One region of the Pseudoalteromonas sp. 20-MNA-CIBAN-0454 genome, then DNA from elsewhere that is predicted to be linked to it. Evidence: riboswitches for the same ligand, from Rfam matches in the RefSeq annotation. Region 1 holds a riboswitch; the other holds the start of a gene.

Region 1 (7,349 bases):
TTGAGCCACTTTAATATTTGCAATGTGGCACTCGCTTGATCAAATAAGCCATGTAAATAAGTACCCGCTATGGCGTTATCATCACTAATAAACCCATCGGCTGTAAAGCCATTTGGGTGTTCATTAAAGCTTAAAAATGGTTTATTAAGTGCTTCACCTTGGCTAATGCCTGCATGAATTTCGTAGCCACTACAAAGTGTTTGCTGGTTATTTAATTGCATAGTCGCGGTTACATTACTCAATATTTTTTGTGCTGTAAGTGTGCTGGTAAAATCACTTAACGCTAGCCCCGGCATATGCTGTAATGATGACTCAACACCTAGGGGATCATTAATACTATTGCCAAGCATTTGCATACCACCACAAATACCAAGCACTTTACCACCATAACGTAAATGGCGCTTTATTTGTGTATCCCAGCCTTCATTTTTTAAAAAGGCTAAATCACTCAATACGTTTTTACTCCCCGGTAAAATGATCAAATCAACATCGGGGATCGCTTGTGTATGCGCTACATAATTAATATTTATATTGGGATGTAAGCGCAGTGCATCAAAGTCAGTATGGTTACTAATGTGCGGCACAAGCAGCACCGCAATATTAACGCTGACATTAGTTAGCGTATTATCTATAGCAATTGCATCTTCAGCGTCTAATGCTAGGTCGTGTAAATACGGCAATACGCCTAACACCGGTTTACCTGTGTATTTTTCCAGCCAATCAAGCCCACTTTGTAACAAGCTTATATCGCCTCTAAAACGATTTATTATAAAGCCTTTTACCCGCGCTTGCTCCGACTCACTCAATAATGCCAAAGTACCCACTAAATGAGCAAACACACCGCCTTTATCTATATCGGCAATTATAATTACGGGGCAGTCAACGGCTTCGGCGTAGCCCATATTAGCAATGTCGTTGGCTCTGAGGTTTATTTCGGCTGGGCTGCCTGCCCCTTCCACCAGCAGTAAATCAAAACGTTTTGCTAAACGGTTATGCGACGTAATTACTGCATCCATAGCTACTTTTTTATAATCGTGATACGCGCCAGCTTCCATATTACTTATGGCTTTACCATGAATAATAACCTGCGCGCCAGTATCGCTATTAGGCTTAAGTAATACGGGGTTAAAGTCAATTTCAGGTGCCACCTTTGCCGCTATAGCTTGCAGTGCTTGAGCTCGACCTATTTCACCACCATCATCTGTAACTGCACTATTTAATGCCATATTTTGTGGCTTAAATGGCGCTACATTTAACCCTCTATTAGCAAATACTCTACACAGCGCCGCAACCAGTGTACTTTTACCCGCATCGGATGTAGTGCCTTGCACCATTAACGTTTTCATTTATAGCCCTACACCTGGCGCTTACGAAAATACAATAAGCTTAAAAAGAACACGCTACCAATAGCTGCAGTAATAACCCCAACCGGTAACTCTTGATTCGTTAATAACGTGCGCGCTAGCACATCAACCCAAACCATAAAAGTACCACCCACCAAACTCGTTACCAGTAAGCCTGACAAGCTACCTTGGGAGATAAAAAAGCGCACAATATGCGGCACCATTAATCCTACAAAGCCAATTCCGCCGCACATAGCTACTAACACTGCCGTTATCAGCGAACTTAAAACCAACATTAATATTCTAAAGCGATGTACCCGCACACCCAGTGTTATAGCACTTTCATCGCCAAGCAGCATGGCATTAAGTTGGCGCCTAAAACTAAGCATTGTAAATGTACACAATACAATAACCACAAAAGGTAACCACAGCGTTGCCCACTGCGCCCGTGCAAAACTACCGAGCGTCCAAAATAAAATAGCCGCAACCGCCTGTGGGTCGCTCCAGTAAAGTAATAAACTGGTAAATGCGCTAAATAAAAATGACAAGGCCACACCTGCCAGCAGCATAGATTCTACTTGCCCACTTTGCTGCCGCCCTGCAATCAATATAAGTAAACTCATAGCCACTAAACTGCCAGCCAATGCCGCTGCCGATAATGCAAAGCCCGCACTAATGCCCACAAACGCCATGAGTATAACAACCCCCAAAGACGCCCCAGACGATATCCCAAATAAATAAGGATCTGCTAACGGATTACGCGTCACGGTTTGCAAAATAAGCCCGGCAATGGCTAAACCACTGCCAGCTAAAAATGCCAGTAATGTGCGTGGCATTCTTAATTCAACAATAATTCGAGTGTTAAAGGAGCCCTCTGTTGAGGTGAAAATACTTTTAAATACATCAGTTAATGATGTGTCGGCAGCGCCAAAACTCAGCGCCGTAAATAACGTAAATAATGCAGCTAGTACTGTGACTAAAAGTGCTATTGAATGATTGTTAAGCATGCGCATATTATTCATACCCATAAAAGTAAGTAATATGTGGAATAACACCACCTAATTTAGACATTTGCGGGTGGTGGCTTACTTGTGCACATACACCAAATACATCATTGAGCATGTCCTCGCTGAGCACATCGATGGGAGAGCCTGTATTAACAATTTCGCCGTGATTTATAACCACCAGCTCATCGCACATAGCAGCGGCTAAATTTAAATCATGAAACGATGCAAACACAGTAACGCCAAGCGATTTAGCCAACTCCATTACCTGAATTTGATACTTCACATCTAAGTGGCTGGTTGGCTCATCCATAATTAATAGTTGCGGTTGCTGCACCATAGCCCGAGCAATTAATGCACGTTGTTTTTCTCCTCCCGAAAGCGACTCAAAACGTTGGCTTGCATGATCCTGCAAGCCAACTCGCGCTATAGCTTGGTTTATTTTTTGTGTGTCGGCTGTTGTGGTGGTGCTAAATAATGCTTTATGCGGGGTTAACCCAAGTGCAACCACATCTAATAAAGTTAAATTAAATTGTGATGGGGTTTCTTGTAAAACAACCGCAACCTGCTTTGCGTATTCATGGCTTTTTAACTGCCAAATATCGGTATTATTAAATTTAATTTGCCCTGCAGTGGGCTGATTAAAGCGATACAAACACCGCAGTAAACTAGATTTACCTGCGCCATTGGGGCCAATTAAGCCAACGAACTTACCTTGCTTTATTTGCAAATTAATATTGTTAAGGATGGTTTTACTGCCAATATTCCACGACACGCGATTAACGCTTAACAATGGTGTACTTAATGGCGTTTGAGTTTGCAATAGTTAACCCTAGGCAGGAATGCGCTCACTAACAATGCAACTAACTATGGCTAGTACATAATTTGAAGATGAGTAAACCCGCTCGTTAAAATAGTTTATTTGTATCTGACTTAAAGCGTTATGCTAATTACAGTTGCGGGAACAGTTGAGGAGTTGCACCTCATTCCAAATGAATACTCTATTATGGGCGGCTAAGTAAATAATTTAAAGCAAAAAAACCGCACTTAACAAAGTACGGCTTAAAAAGGCAGTGCTAAGCGCTGCTTAAAATTTATATTCTATACCTACACCTAAGTAGTCTTGGTCAACGTTGTTGTCCATATCGAAATTAGAATAAAAACCAAATAATTTAGTGTTTTTATTTAACTGATGATCAACACCTGCCGAAATAGCCGTTTTGTCATCACTGCCTTTAAAATTCATTGCCTGGTACTGCAATTTAAAGGTATTGCTAGCCATAGTGTAAGCCGCACTTAATAAATAACCGTCGGCCTCACTACTGCCATCAACTTTTTCTTGCGTTTGATACATAGCGCCTAATTTAAAATCGGCTACTTTACCTTGTACTGATGCGCGCACTACATCGTAGCCGTTCACTTCACTATCGGCAGCAATAGCGGCATATATTGCGCTCTTTTTAAGGGCTGCGTCACCATAAGTTACTGCCATTGAATAGCCATTTTTAGCACCTGCTGCATCGCTATCCTCTGCAACAAACGTAGCCAAAAGCTTAAAACCTTGGTAAGAATTAGAGGCATAAGAAACACTACTGCCCATTCTATTTTCACCTTTAAAGGCATTTTTAATGTCGCCTTCAAGGTCGCTAAATAAATCAACTTTACCTTGTGACTGCTTAAGCGCGGTATCGTTACGGCCAATAACAACTTGGCCAAACGCGCCTTTTAAACCTATATACTGATTACGAGCAGAGATATTGTCGTCATTATCACCTTTTGAGTCGGCGTCAGAAACATCAACTTGAAATTCAAACTTATAAACAGCTTCTAAGCCATCAGATATTTTTTCAGACCCTTTTAAGCCCAAACGTGATTTGTTACTTTTAATTTCGGTAAAAGACCCCTCACCATCATCCGACGACTGTAGTGTTACGTTCGCTTTACCGTAAAAATCCACTTCAGCAAGCGCATTAAAAGACAAACCACCTAATAAAGCTATACATAAGCTCGACTTTACAAATTTCATGTTATTTCCTCGATAATCACAACAGACTCGTTTTTAATGCAACAGGAGTTTGGCACTGTTAAATGACAAAAATATTACAGCCGTCATATTTTTACACTTTTAAATTCATAAAAATACATAATAGTTGCAATCAAACGTACATATACAGCAAATCCATTGGCCTTACTCTACGGGTAACTTAGGGGTCATTTGGGTTAATAAATTTACTAATGTTTCTATTAACTCTTTTTGCTCATTGTCTCTGTGATAGGCAACAAATATATCGCGCGAGGTGGTTTCTACGTCTTTCACATGAAATAACTCGCCTTTTTCTAAATGCGCTGCAACAAGTACTTGAGGAATAAATGCACTCCCTCCGCATTGCAATATTAAATCAAGTGCTATACGCCCAGTACTTGTTCTAAAGTAGGGTGGGGTTTTGCCAGTAAACTGGCGAGCATGCCACAGTGAGAATGTCGTGCCCCAGTCAACATATACGTACTGGTTATCAAAAAAGTTATCGTAACTGGCAGTATCAAACGCGCTTACCGGTATAATGGGTAGTTCACAAATTCGCTCAACCACCAGCTCATCAACTTTTGGTGGATCAAATAAAATAGCTAAATCTAAGGTGCGCTCTAATAACAGGCGGGTACTTTCTTGTTGTGCTTTTACCTCAGCCACCAAAGACACACCGGGCATTGCCGATACAATATTAGTAATACCAAACTGTAAAAATGCATCCCAAATGTTTGGTGTACCCGCTAGGCAAATTTGTTTATGCATATTATCGGCAAGTGCCACATCTACTTTTGCTCTTTGCATGCCGGTAATGATCATTTGTGCATGGGGTAATAAACGCTCACCTGGCGCTGTTAGTTGAATATTATTGCGCTGGCGAATAAACAAATTAACACCAAGCCCTTGCTCTAATTGACGAATTCTAAAGCTTACTGCAGACTGCGTGATATAAAGGTTTTCAGCCGCTTTGCCAAAGTGACGAGTGCGTACTACCTCAACAAATGTTTTTAATAAATCGATATCCAATTTTTTATCCTCACGATAAAAATAACTTGTTTAAAATATTTGCAAACTTGCCGCATACTCCAGCAATTACCAAGGTATGAGGGTACAACAATGAGCAATGATATTTCACTACTTCGCCAAGCATTTGTTAGTCAACGTCAGTTTTTTGATGATCAAAACTTCCCACGCGGATTTGGTCGCAGCGGAAACTTTACCTTATTAGAAGCCAGTATATTAGAGCAACACGGTGTTGTTTTAAAAGGCTTACATAATAAAGCCCTAGAGCCACAAAATGAACATCAGCAACAATTTGTCGCTGTTATTAGTGGTGCTTTAGAGCCAACCAATGCAATTGAGCGCGCTTGGGTTAAATACTTAAAGTTAACAACCAGCAAAGCAAAGTTCCATACATTATTTGGCCGCTCAAAAATAGCGACCCCAGCACCAATAAGCCAAGACTATTACGCCGAGTCAGACAGTATGTAATTGCTTTAACTATTTAATTTTTACATTTTAAATAGTTAAACATACACCAAGCCTAGCGCGAGTACAAAATACATCGCGCTACGTGCTTACTTAAGTTAACTAACTTTTAAACCACGCCTGAGGCCACAATAGCGGCTTTTTTACGTTTACGAGATTGCCTAAAAGAGTCCCAACTAAAAATAGCCAATGCACTCCAAATACAAACAAATGTAACTACTCGCTCGGCATCAAACACTTCACCGTAAAGCATCACAGCTAATATAAACATCAAACTTGGCCCTATGTACTGAAAAAAGCCTAAAGTGGTGTATTGCAAACGCTTAGCAGCGCCGGTAAAGCACAGTAGTGGTAAGGTGGTAATGATCCCGGCACTAATGAGTAACACATTGGTATGCCAGTCATTAGCAGGCAAGCTTGACGTTGCTGTAGGCACCATTAAATACCAATAAATAAGCGCTACGGGCAAGAGTATAAATGCTTCTATTGAAATACCGGACAATGCTTCCACTGGCAGTTTCTTACGCAGTAAACCATATATTGCAAATGATATAGCTAACGAAAAAGCAACCACAGGAAATGAGCCAAAACTTATTAATTGCAGCAGTACACCGGTAAATGCTAAAGCAACAGCAACCATTTGAAACTTACGTAAACGTTCGCCTAAAAATAACACTCCCAGTAATACATTTAGTAACGGATTAATGTAATAACCTAAACTGGCATCAAGCATATGATTATTATTAACCGCCCATATAAACAAGCCCCAGTTAAACCCCAGTATCGACGAGGTTAAAACCAGCATTAACAATAATTTAGGCTGTACTATTATGCGTTTAATTCTATCCCACTGGCCTAAAATACTCACAATAATAATTAAAAACATCACCGACCACACAACACGATGCGTTAAAATTTCAAATGCAGTAACATGCTGGAGTTGCTTAAAGTATATAGGTGCTAAACCCCATATAGTAAAAGCGATGCAAGCCAAAATGGCGCCCTTGCGCTTCTCGGTATCAATCGGCATAAATAAACACTTAGTTATTCAAAAGGTCGCCAGTTTACTCCGCAAACTTTTATTAGCCAACTAAATACGTACCCGTACCAAATGCTATTTGTACTGCTTGCTCATTATGCAATTCCATCCTACAAACACATACTTTATTGCCCGAGCGAATTAAAGTGGCACTGGCTATAAATTTCTCGCCTTTGCCTGGGCGTAGGTAATCGGTGCGCATATCTATAGTGCCCAAGGTGGCTAGTTTTTGCTGCACAGATAAAATATCAACATCGTTTAGCTTATCTATTACACTTGCTGCAGCTAACATACCACCTACGTTATCGAGCACTGCCGAAATAACGCCGCCATGGAGTATTTTTTGTGCCGGATTACCTATGAGTATATCCTGCCAAGGAAACGATATTTTTGCTTGTTCTGGGCTAAGTGATTCTACCGATATTTTTAAAAACTGATTAAACGGCATA
Region 2 (7,349 bases), on a different contig from region 1:
TTTAAAAGGGGGATCGCGGTTAATTGATCCGCCATAATTTTGCTATTTTTAACACCTAAGTTGTTACATCCGCCAATTATACTTTGCCCATTACCAGTGTGCTGTACTATATATTGGTTTGATTTAAACCCAGCCATACTCGTTGTTAAAAAATAAAGCGCTTGGTGTTCATTGAGCTCACATTTTAACTGCTCTACATTACCCATACCGTTATGCGAAAGCACAACAGAGCAATGTTGAGGCAAAAACTGTTTTATTTGTGCAAATGCGCTTTGCACTTGAAAGGCTTTTACCGTAAATAAAAACACATCAAATTTAGGTAAACTATTAAGCTCATTTAATGAAATAAAAGAGGCATTTATTTTTTGTGAAGCACTGTTGTCACTACTGTAAAAGCGAGTGTTACTCGTACTTTTTCGGGTTAACACGCTTACACTATGCTGCGCACTTAAAAAGTGGGCTAATAATAAGCCTATTGCGCCGTCGCCAATAATAAGAATTTTAGCCATGAGAGTTCTTTTTACGTGGGGTTAAAATTGCTTTGATTATAAAGTAGCTTGCTGCGCCGGCAAAATCTGCAATAAAATCTGCGATTGATGCTTGCCTATATGGAAGTGCGTCTTGCATTATTTCTATTGCAGCACCGTAACCGGCTAATAAAAGTATTTGTGCGTATAAAGGGAGTTTAAACGCTTTATCCATTATTATGGCAAGGATGAAAAATATCCCAAAGTGGGCTACTTTATCAACATGAGGAAACAGGTTGCCAACCCCTTTTATTTCTTTCGCAAATAAAAAGGTAAACACCACAATACTAATTAAAAAAATTGCTTGATAAACACGCCTTGTCACAACAAATCCTAAAATCGCTTAAAAAAGAAACCGTAGTATATCAAACTAATTTAGTATCGCACCTGAACAAGATGCATAAAAGTGTAAAGATTTATAGTTTTAGCGTTATAATCGCTTTAATAAATTAAGTATAAAATTAAGATAAAATAGTTAGGAGAAATCAATGCCTTCATTTGATATTGTATCTGAAGTAGAAATGAACGAAGCTAAAAACGCAGTTGATAATGCAAACCGTGAACTAGAAACTCGCTTTGACTTTAGGGGAGTTGATGCATCGATTGAGCTAAATGATAAAGTAATTAAGCTTAAAGCCGAAGCTGACTCTCAGGTTATACAATTATTTGATATTTTAGCGAGTAAAATTTCTAAGCGTGGTATGGATGTATCAAGCCTTGAATTGCAAGATATTAGCCGAGCGGGTAAAAATGTTTTTCGTAACGTTGGTTTAAAGCAAGGTATTGAAAAAGAGATGGCTAAAAAAATAGTTAAAGCCATTAAAGATTCAAAAGTTAAAGTACAAGCCGCCATTCAAGGTGAAGAAGTACGCGTAACAGGTAAAAAGCGAGATGATCTTCAAGAAGCTATGCAAGTAGTACGTAGCGCCGATTTAGGCCAGCCATTTCAGTTTAAAAACTTCCGCGATTAATAAAACAGATTACAGATATTATAGAGATTAGGAGACTAATTTTTAAAAAATTTGTGTTAAAAAAGCCAAGCTACAGCAATGAAGTTTGGCTTTTTTGCTATTAGTAGCTTGATATGTAATTTAACTCTTTTAAAGTGATTGTTGAGGGTTTATATCGTTAAAAATCAAACTTTGGCTATATAGACGTCTATTGACATTTGTAAACAAAATACTCACAATAGCGACCTATTTTCAAGGTGCTTGCTTAATACCTTTGTATACGTTTCAAAGTATTGAAATTAACAGCAAGATAATCGGGAAGTTGGTGCGTTTTCAAGACGATAACAACCCCAACACTGCCCCCGCAACGGTAAAGTATTAGCAGCTATTATAGTGTTGACTGAGTCCGGAGACCGGCCTTGAAGTAATCTTACTTATTAACATCTTTGCGGTGGGCAAAGGTAGGGGACATCATGTTAAATAAATCAGCACTTGGCGTTGCAATTTCTGCCGCGCTTTCATTTTCTGTGTCTGGCGCAGAGCAATCAATTGAAAAAATAACCGTTACAGCTAATAAATTTGAGCAATCAATCAATGACGTTTTAGCAAGTGTAAATGTTATCGAGCGTGCAGAAATAGAAGCAAGCAACGTACGCGATTTACCAACGCTATTAAGTAAACAAGTTGGTTTTCAGGTTAATCCAAACGGTGGTTTTGGTCAAAGTACAGGTGTGTCACTTCGTGGTACTGGCTCTGGCGATGCGTTGATTTTGATTGACGGTGTACGTACAGGGTCTGCAACACTTGGACAAAAAGCACTAAATAATGTCCCTTTAAATAGTATTGAACGCATTGAAATTATTAAAGGCTCTCGCGCGGCTATTTATGGCTCTGACGCACTCGCGGGCGTAATTAATATTATCACGCGTGAGTCAGATAACTTATCTGTGAGTGCTACGTTTGGTTCTGATTCTTATCAAGATTATCAGGTGGCTGGCTCTGTAAAATCAGGCGATGTTACTACTGCGTTTAACGCAGGTTTTGAAAAAACTGATGGTTTTGATGTACTCCAAGGTGTAGCACCAGATGAAGATGGCTATGAAAATAAGAATCTTGGTTTTAAAGTAAATTATACCGATGCACGCTACGGCAACTTTAAGTTATTAGGCCAATACAGTGAAGGCTATGTAGATTACGACAATCGTTTCAGCCCAGCCACAAGTACTGTAGAAACAGGTGATTTTAAAAACTATCAGCTTTCTGCAGGTTGGAATAAAAACTACACTAACCAATCGCACAGTATTGATATTGCTATTTCAACAGATGATTCACACGATACCTCAGCATTTGGTGTAAATGATTTTATAACGAAACGTGTGCAATTGGATTATAACGGTCAATATACATTATCTGAAGAGCTTAATATTAGCGGCGGCGTTAACTGGTACAACGATGATGTATCTCGTAGTACAACGCAGTATGGTGTACAAGAGCGTGATGTATTAGCTGTATTTGTTGGTGCTTATTATAATACAGAGAAAGTGTTAGCTAATTTAACTGTGCGTCAAGACGATGATGAACAGTTTGGTGACGAAACGACTTACACTGCAGCAGCTGGCTATCATTTATCTGAAGACGCAACCTTTAGAATAAGTCAAAGCACTGGTTTTAAAGCACCTACATTTAACGATTTATACTTTCCGGCTTTTCCTGGTTTTCCACCTTCATCTAATCCTGATTTAGAGCCTGAAAAATCATTAAACCGAGAGATTGGGTTAAATGTAGATTTTGATATAGCAAGTGTTGATGTTGCTATTTTTAGAAATGATATTGAAGATAAAATCTCTTTGGATTCTAACTTTTTTCCTATCAACTTAAATGAAGCACGCTACGAAGGGGTTGAGTTTAGCCTGTCACAACAAATTTTGGGTTTCGATAGTAATCTTAACTTTGCTTATTTAAGTGCAGAAGACGAAGAAACGGGCGCAGAGTTACGTAATGTTGCTAAACGTACATTTAATTGGGAACTTGCAAAACAGTTTGGTGCGTTTGATGCGAGCTTAGACATGCAATATCGTAGTGACCGACAAGGTGCTGTGACGCGTTTAGGCTCATACACGCTTTGGAACTTAGCGGGTAATTATCAAGTAAATGAACACATTGAGGTTTCGCTTCGTGTAGAAAACTTATTTGATAAAGAGTATAACGTGGTTGACTCAAGCACTGATTCTATAACGGGTGAAGTATATTACTACAACACACCAGAGCGTCGCTTTTTTGCGGGCGCAAGCTACCAGTTTTAGCCGTCTTTAATGCTTTTAATGCCTTTAATAGATAAAGATTATTAAATTAAGCTGAAAATACAAAAGCCCGATTTAAATCGGGCTTTCTACTGAGTAGTTAAACTTAGCTAGTCAGTTAAAAACTCTTTAAATACGGTTTCAAACTTATGTAATTTAGGTGCTATTAAAATACTACAGTAACCCTGCTGTGGGTTTTCGTTATAGTAATCTTGATGATAATGCTCTGCTGGATAATACGTAGTGGCAGGGCTGACTTCTGTCACAATTGGCTCACTCACATGGCTTTGCAGTTGAGCTATCATTTCATTGGTTTGCTTTAGTTGAGCCTCATCGTGATAGTAAACAACACTTCTATACTGTGTGCCTATATCGTTACCTTGGCGATTTAATTGTGTTGCATCATGCAAAGTGAAAAACATTGCTAGCAGTGTTTCAAAGCTAACTACAGTGGTGTCAAATTCAACTTTAACAACCTCAGCGTGCCCGGTTGTGCCAGAGCATACAGAATTATAGGTTGGGGTGTCGGTTTCGCCACCGGTATAGCCAGAACTTACATCTAATACGCCATTTACACGTCTAAATGCTGCATCTATACACCAAAAACAGCCGCCACCAAAGGTAGCGACTTGCGTTGTTGAACTCATAAATACTCCAAAATAGCTGTAAGTTTAGATTATGCAGAGCATAAGTCTAAAGCGTCGTAACAACAAGGTTACGACGCTATTAGGAGGTTAGATCTCTTCGAATGGCTTTTTAGCGGCTTGTTTATCAAGTTTTTGCTGCAAAAACTCAGGTGACTGTGTATTGCGCGCAAGTGCATAGTAAGCAGCAGGTACTACAAACAGAGTCAGTAGGGTTGATACAACAACACCGGTAAACACTACAACACCAATTACCATACGGCTTTCTGCACCCGGGCCCGAGGCTAAAACCAGAGGTACCGCACTCATTACAGTGGTTAATGAGGTCATAATAATAGGGCGTAGGCGCTGCGTAGCGGCTTGTAAAATAGCTTCGCTAAACTCTACGCCTTTGTCGCGTAGTTGGTTAGTAAACTCAACAATTAATATGCCGTTTTTAGCACTTAACCCTATGAGCATCACAATACCTATTTGGCTGTAAATATTGAGCGTAAGTCCTGTGGCCCACAAGCCAAACATAGCACCCATTAAGCCAAGGGGTACGGTAAGCATTATTACAAATGGGTGCATAAAGCTTTCAAACTGTGCCGCTAGTACTAAAAAGGTAACCGTAAGTGCTAAAATAAACACGTAGGTCATGGCCGAAGCACCTTCATAAAACAACTGCGATTCGCCTTTGTAGTCAATCGCGCCATCTATGTTGTTTTCTTCCATGGCCACTTTGTTTAAAAAGTTAAGTGCTTGCTCAAGTGTATAACCATCGGCTAAGTTGGCGCTTAAGGTAATTGCACGCATACGGTTGTAGCGGTTTAAGCGCGATGCGGTAGCTTCTTCTTTTAAGCTAATTAAACTATCAAGCGGGACTAGCTCGCCACTGCGTGATTTAAGATAAATGTTTGATATATCAGTAGGGTTGGCAAAGTCTTCTTTAGTGCCTTTTAAAATAACGTCGTACTCTTCGCCGCGATCTATAAAAGTAGTAACACGACGCTGACCTAGCATGGTTTCGAGTGTACGCCCTACATCAGATACAGAAATACCTAAATCGGCCGCTTTGTTTTTATCTATGCTGACTAAAAACTGTGGGAATGTTTCTTTGTAATCATGATCGATTCTAACCAGTCCTGGATTTTTCTCAGCGCGCTCTATAATACGGTCGCGCCAATCGGCTAGTTGTGCGTAATCGTTACCTTGTAGTACAAACTCGATTGGGCGTGATGAACCACCGCCGCCAATGCCTCGGCGCATAATAGCAAAGGCTCGCACGTCGGTAACTTCCTGCAGTTTAGTGCTTATTTCGTCCATTATTTCCCAGGTAGAACGTTGGCGTTTGTCCCAATCGGCCATACCTACAATTGCTACACCGCCACTGCCGCCCCAGCCTGGTACGCGCACGAGTACGCGGCTTAGCTCACCAGATTCAGAGTAAGGCATTAAGCGATCTTCAATTTTACTCATGTTAGCGGCATTGTTCTCATAACTGGCGCCTTCAGGGCCACTCATCATAACAAAAAAGGTACCACGGTCTTCTTTAGGTGTTAGCTCAGAGGGTATTTGAGTAAATAATGAATAACTTACAAAGCCAGCTAATAATAAGCTGATCATTAAGCCCCATTTACGGGTCATGTTAGAGGCAAGTGAGTTACGGTAACTAAGCTCTACCTTAGCAAAAAAGCGGTTCATCGACTGGCTAAATTTACTTTCTTTTTCAGAGGCTTTTAATACTTTAGAACATAACGCAGGTGAAAGAGTAAGTGCTGTAATACTTGAGAAAAATACTGCGGCACTTACCGCCATAGCAAATTCAGTAAATAAAGCACCAATACGGCCATCCATAAATACTAAGGGTACAAATACCGAAATAAGCACTAAAGTGGTAGCAATAATTGCAAAGCCCACTTCGCGCGCGCCTCTATAAGCGGCCAATAAAGGTGGCTCGCCAAGCTCTATGCGGCGATGAATGTTTTCTAACATAACAATGGCATCATCAACCACTAAGCCGATTGCTAGTACCAGTGCAAGTAAAGTAAGTAAGTTAATGGAATAACCCATAGCGAGTAAAAACATAAAACTACCCACTAACGCCACCGGCACAGTAACTGCAGGGATTAAGGTGGCACGAATATTACCTAAAAATATAAAAATAATTAATACAACTAAGCCCATAGAAATAGCAAGGGTGCTGTATACCTCATTAATCGATTCTTTTATAAAAATAGATGAGTCGTAACTATCCTCTATAGTGGTTCCTTCGGGTAGGTTACGTTTTATTTTTTCAAGTTCGGCGCGGGCGTTATCAACCACAGTTAAGGTGTTGGCTTTAGCTTGCTTTACAATGCCTAAACCAATCATATTGCGGCCATTACCCCGAAATAAACTCTCGTCATCGGCGGCTTCGAGTTGTACATCAGCCACTTCACTTAAGCGTACTAGGTAACCATCATCACCGCGTTTTATTACTAGGTTTTGAAAGTCGCGCTGATCTTTATAACTGCGGGCAGTACGTACAGTAAAGTCACGGTCAACCGATTCAATTTCGCCAGCGGGTAACTCTACGTTTTCGGTGCGTAGTGTTTGTTCTATATCGCTCGCAGTAATACCGCGAGCAGCCATTGCTTGGCGGTTTAGCCAAATTTTCATGGCGTATTTTCGCTCACCACCAATGCGTACGTTAGACACACCATCAACTACGGCTAGGCGATCAACAATAAAACGCTGTGCGTAATCAGATAATTGCATTGAGTTCATGGTTTCGCTGTTTAGCACAAACCATACAATAGGGCTTTCATCGCTGTTAGACTTAGACACCTCAGGCGGGCGAACTTGTTCAGGTAGGCTATCTGCGGCGCGGGCAACACGTTCACGCACATCGTTAGATGCAGCATCTATATCGCGCTTAATATCAAACTCAATCGTAATATTTGAGCG

What was found. Region 1 has a riboswitch for cobalamin ahead of AAEZ22_RS16085 (ABC transporter ATP-binding protein). Riboswitches for the same ligand answer to the same signal wherever they lie in the genome.
Region 2: linked by a shared signal. The riboswitch ahead of AAEZ22_RS03885 (TonB-dependent receptor domain-containing protein) and the one ahead of AAEZ22_RS16085 (ABC transporter ATP-binding protein) in region 1 are both predicted to bind cobalamin.

What each region holds. Positions count from the first base shown of each region.
Region 1 is NZ_JBEOOB010000042.1:815-8,163, forward strand. It holds gene AAEZ22_RS16075 (cobyric acid synthase) at 1-1,346, opposite strand, end outside; gene AAEZ22_RS16080 (FecCD family ABC transporter permease) at 1,355-2,356, opposite strand; gene AAEZ22_RS16085 (ABC transporter ATP-binding protein) at 2,358-3,170, opposite strand; cobalamin riboswitch at 3,250-3,390, opposite strand; gene AAEZ22_RS16090 (porin) at 3,435-4,373, opposite strand; gene AAEZ22_RS16095 (LysR family transcriptional regulator) at 4,536-5,399, opposite strand; gene AAEZ22_RS16100 (MaoP family protein) at 5,490-5,864, shown strand; gene rarD (EamA family transporter RarD) at 5,971-6,891, opposite strand; gene AAEZ22_RS16110 (thioesterase family protein) at 6,944-7,349, opposite strand, start outside.
Region 2 is NZ_JBEOOB010000005.1:94,750-102,098, reverse strand. It holds gene AAEZ22_RS03900 (ketopantoate reductase family protein) at 1-509, opposite strand, end outside; gene AAEZ22_RS03895 (VanZ family protein) at 502-852, opposite strand; gene AAEZ22_RS03890 (YajQ family cyclic di-GMP-binding protein) at 1,016-1,498, shown strand; cobalamin riboswitch at 1,749-1,913, shown strand; gene AAEZ22_RS03885 (TonB-dependent receptor domain-containing protein) at 1,951-3,780, shown strand; gene msrA (peptide-methionine (S)-S-oxide reductase MsrA) at 3,888-4,424, opposite strand; gene AAEZ22_RS03875 (efflux RND transporter permease subunit) at 4,512-7,349, opposite strand, start outside.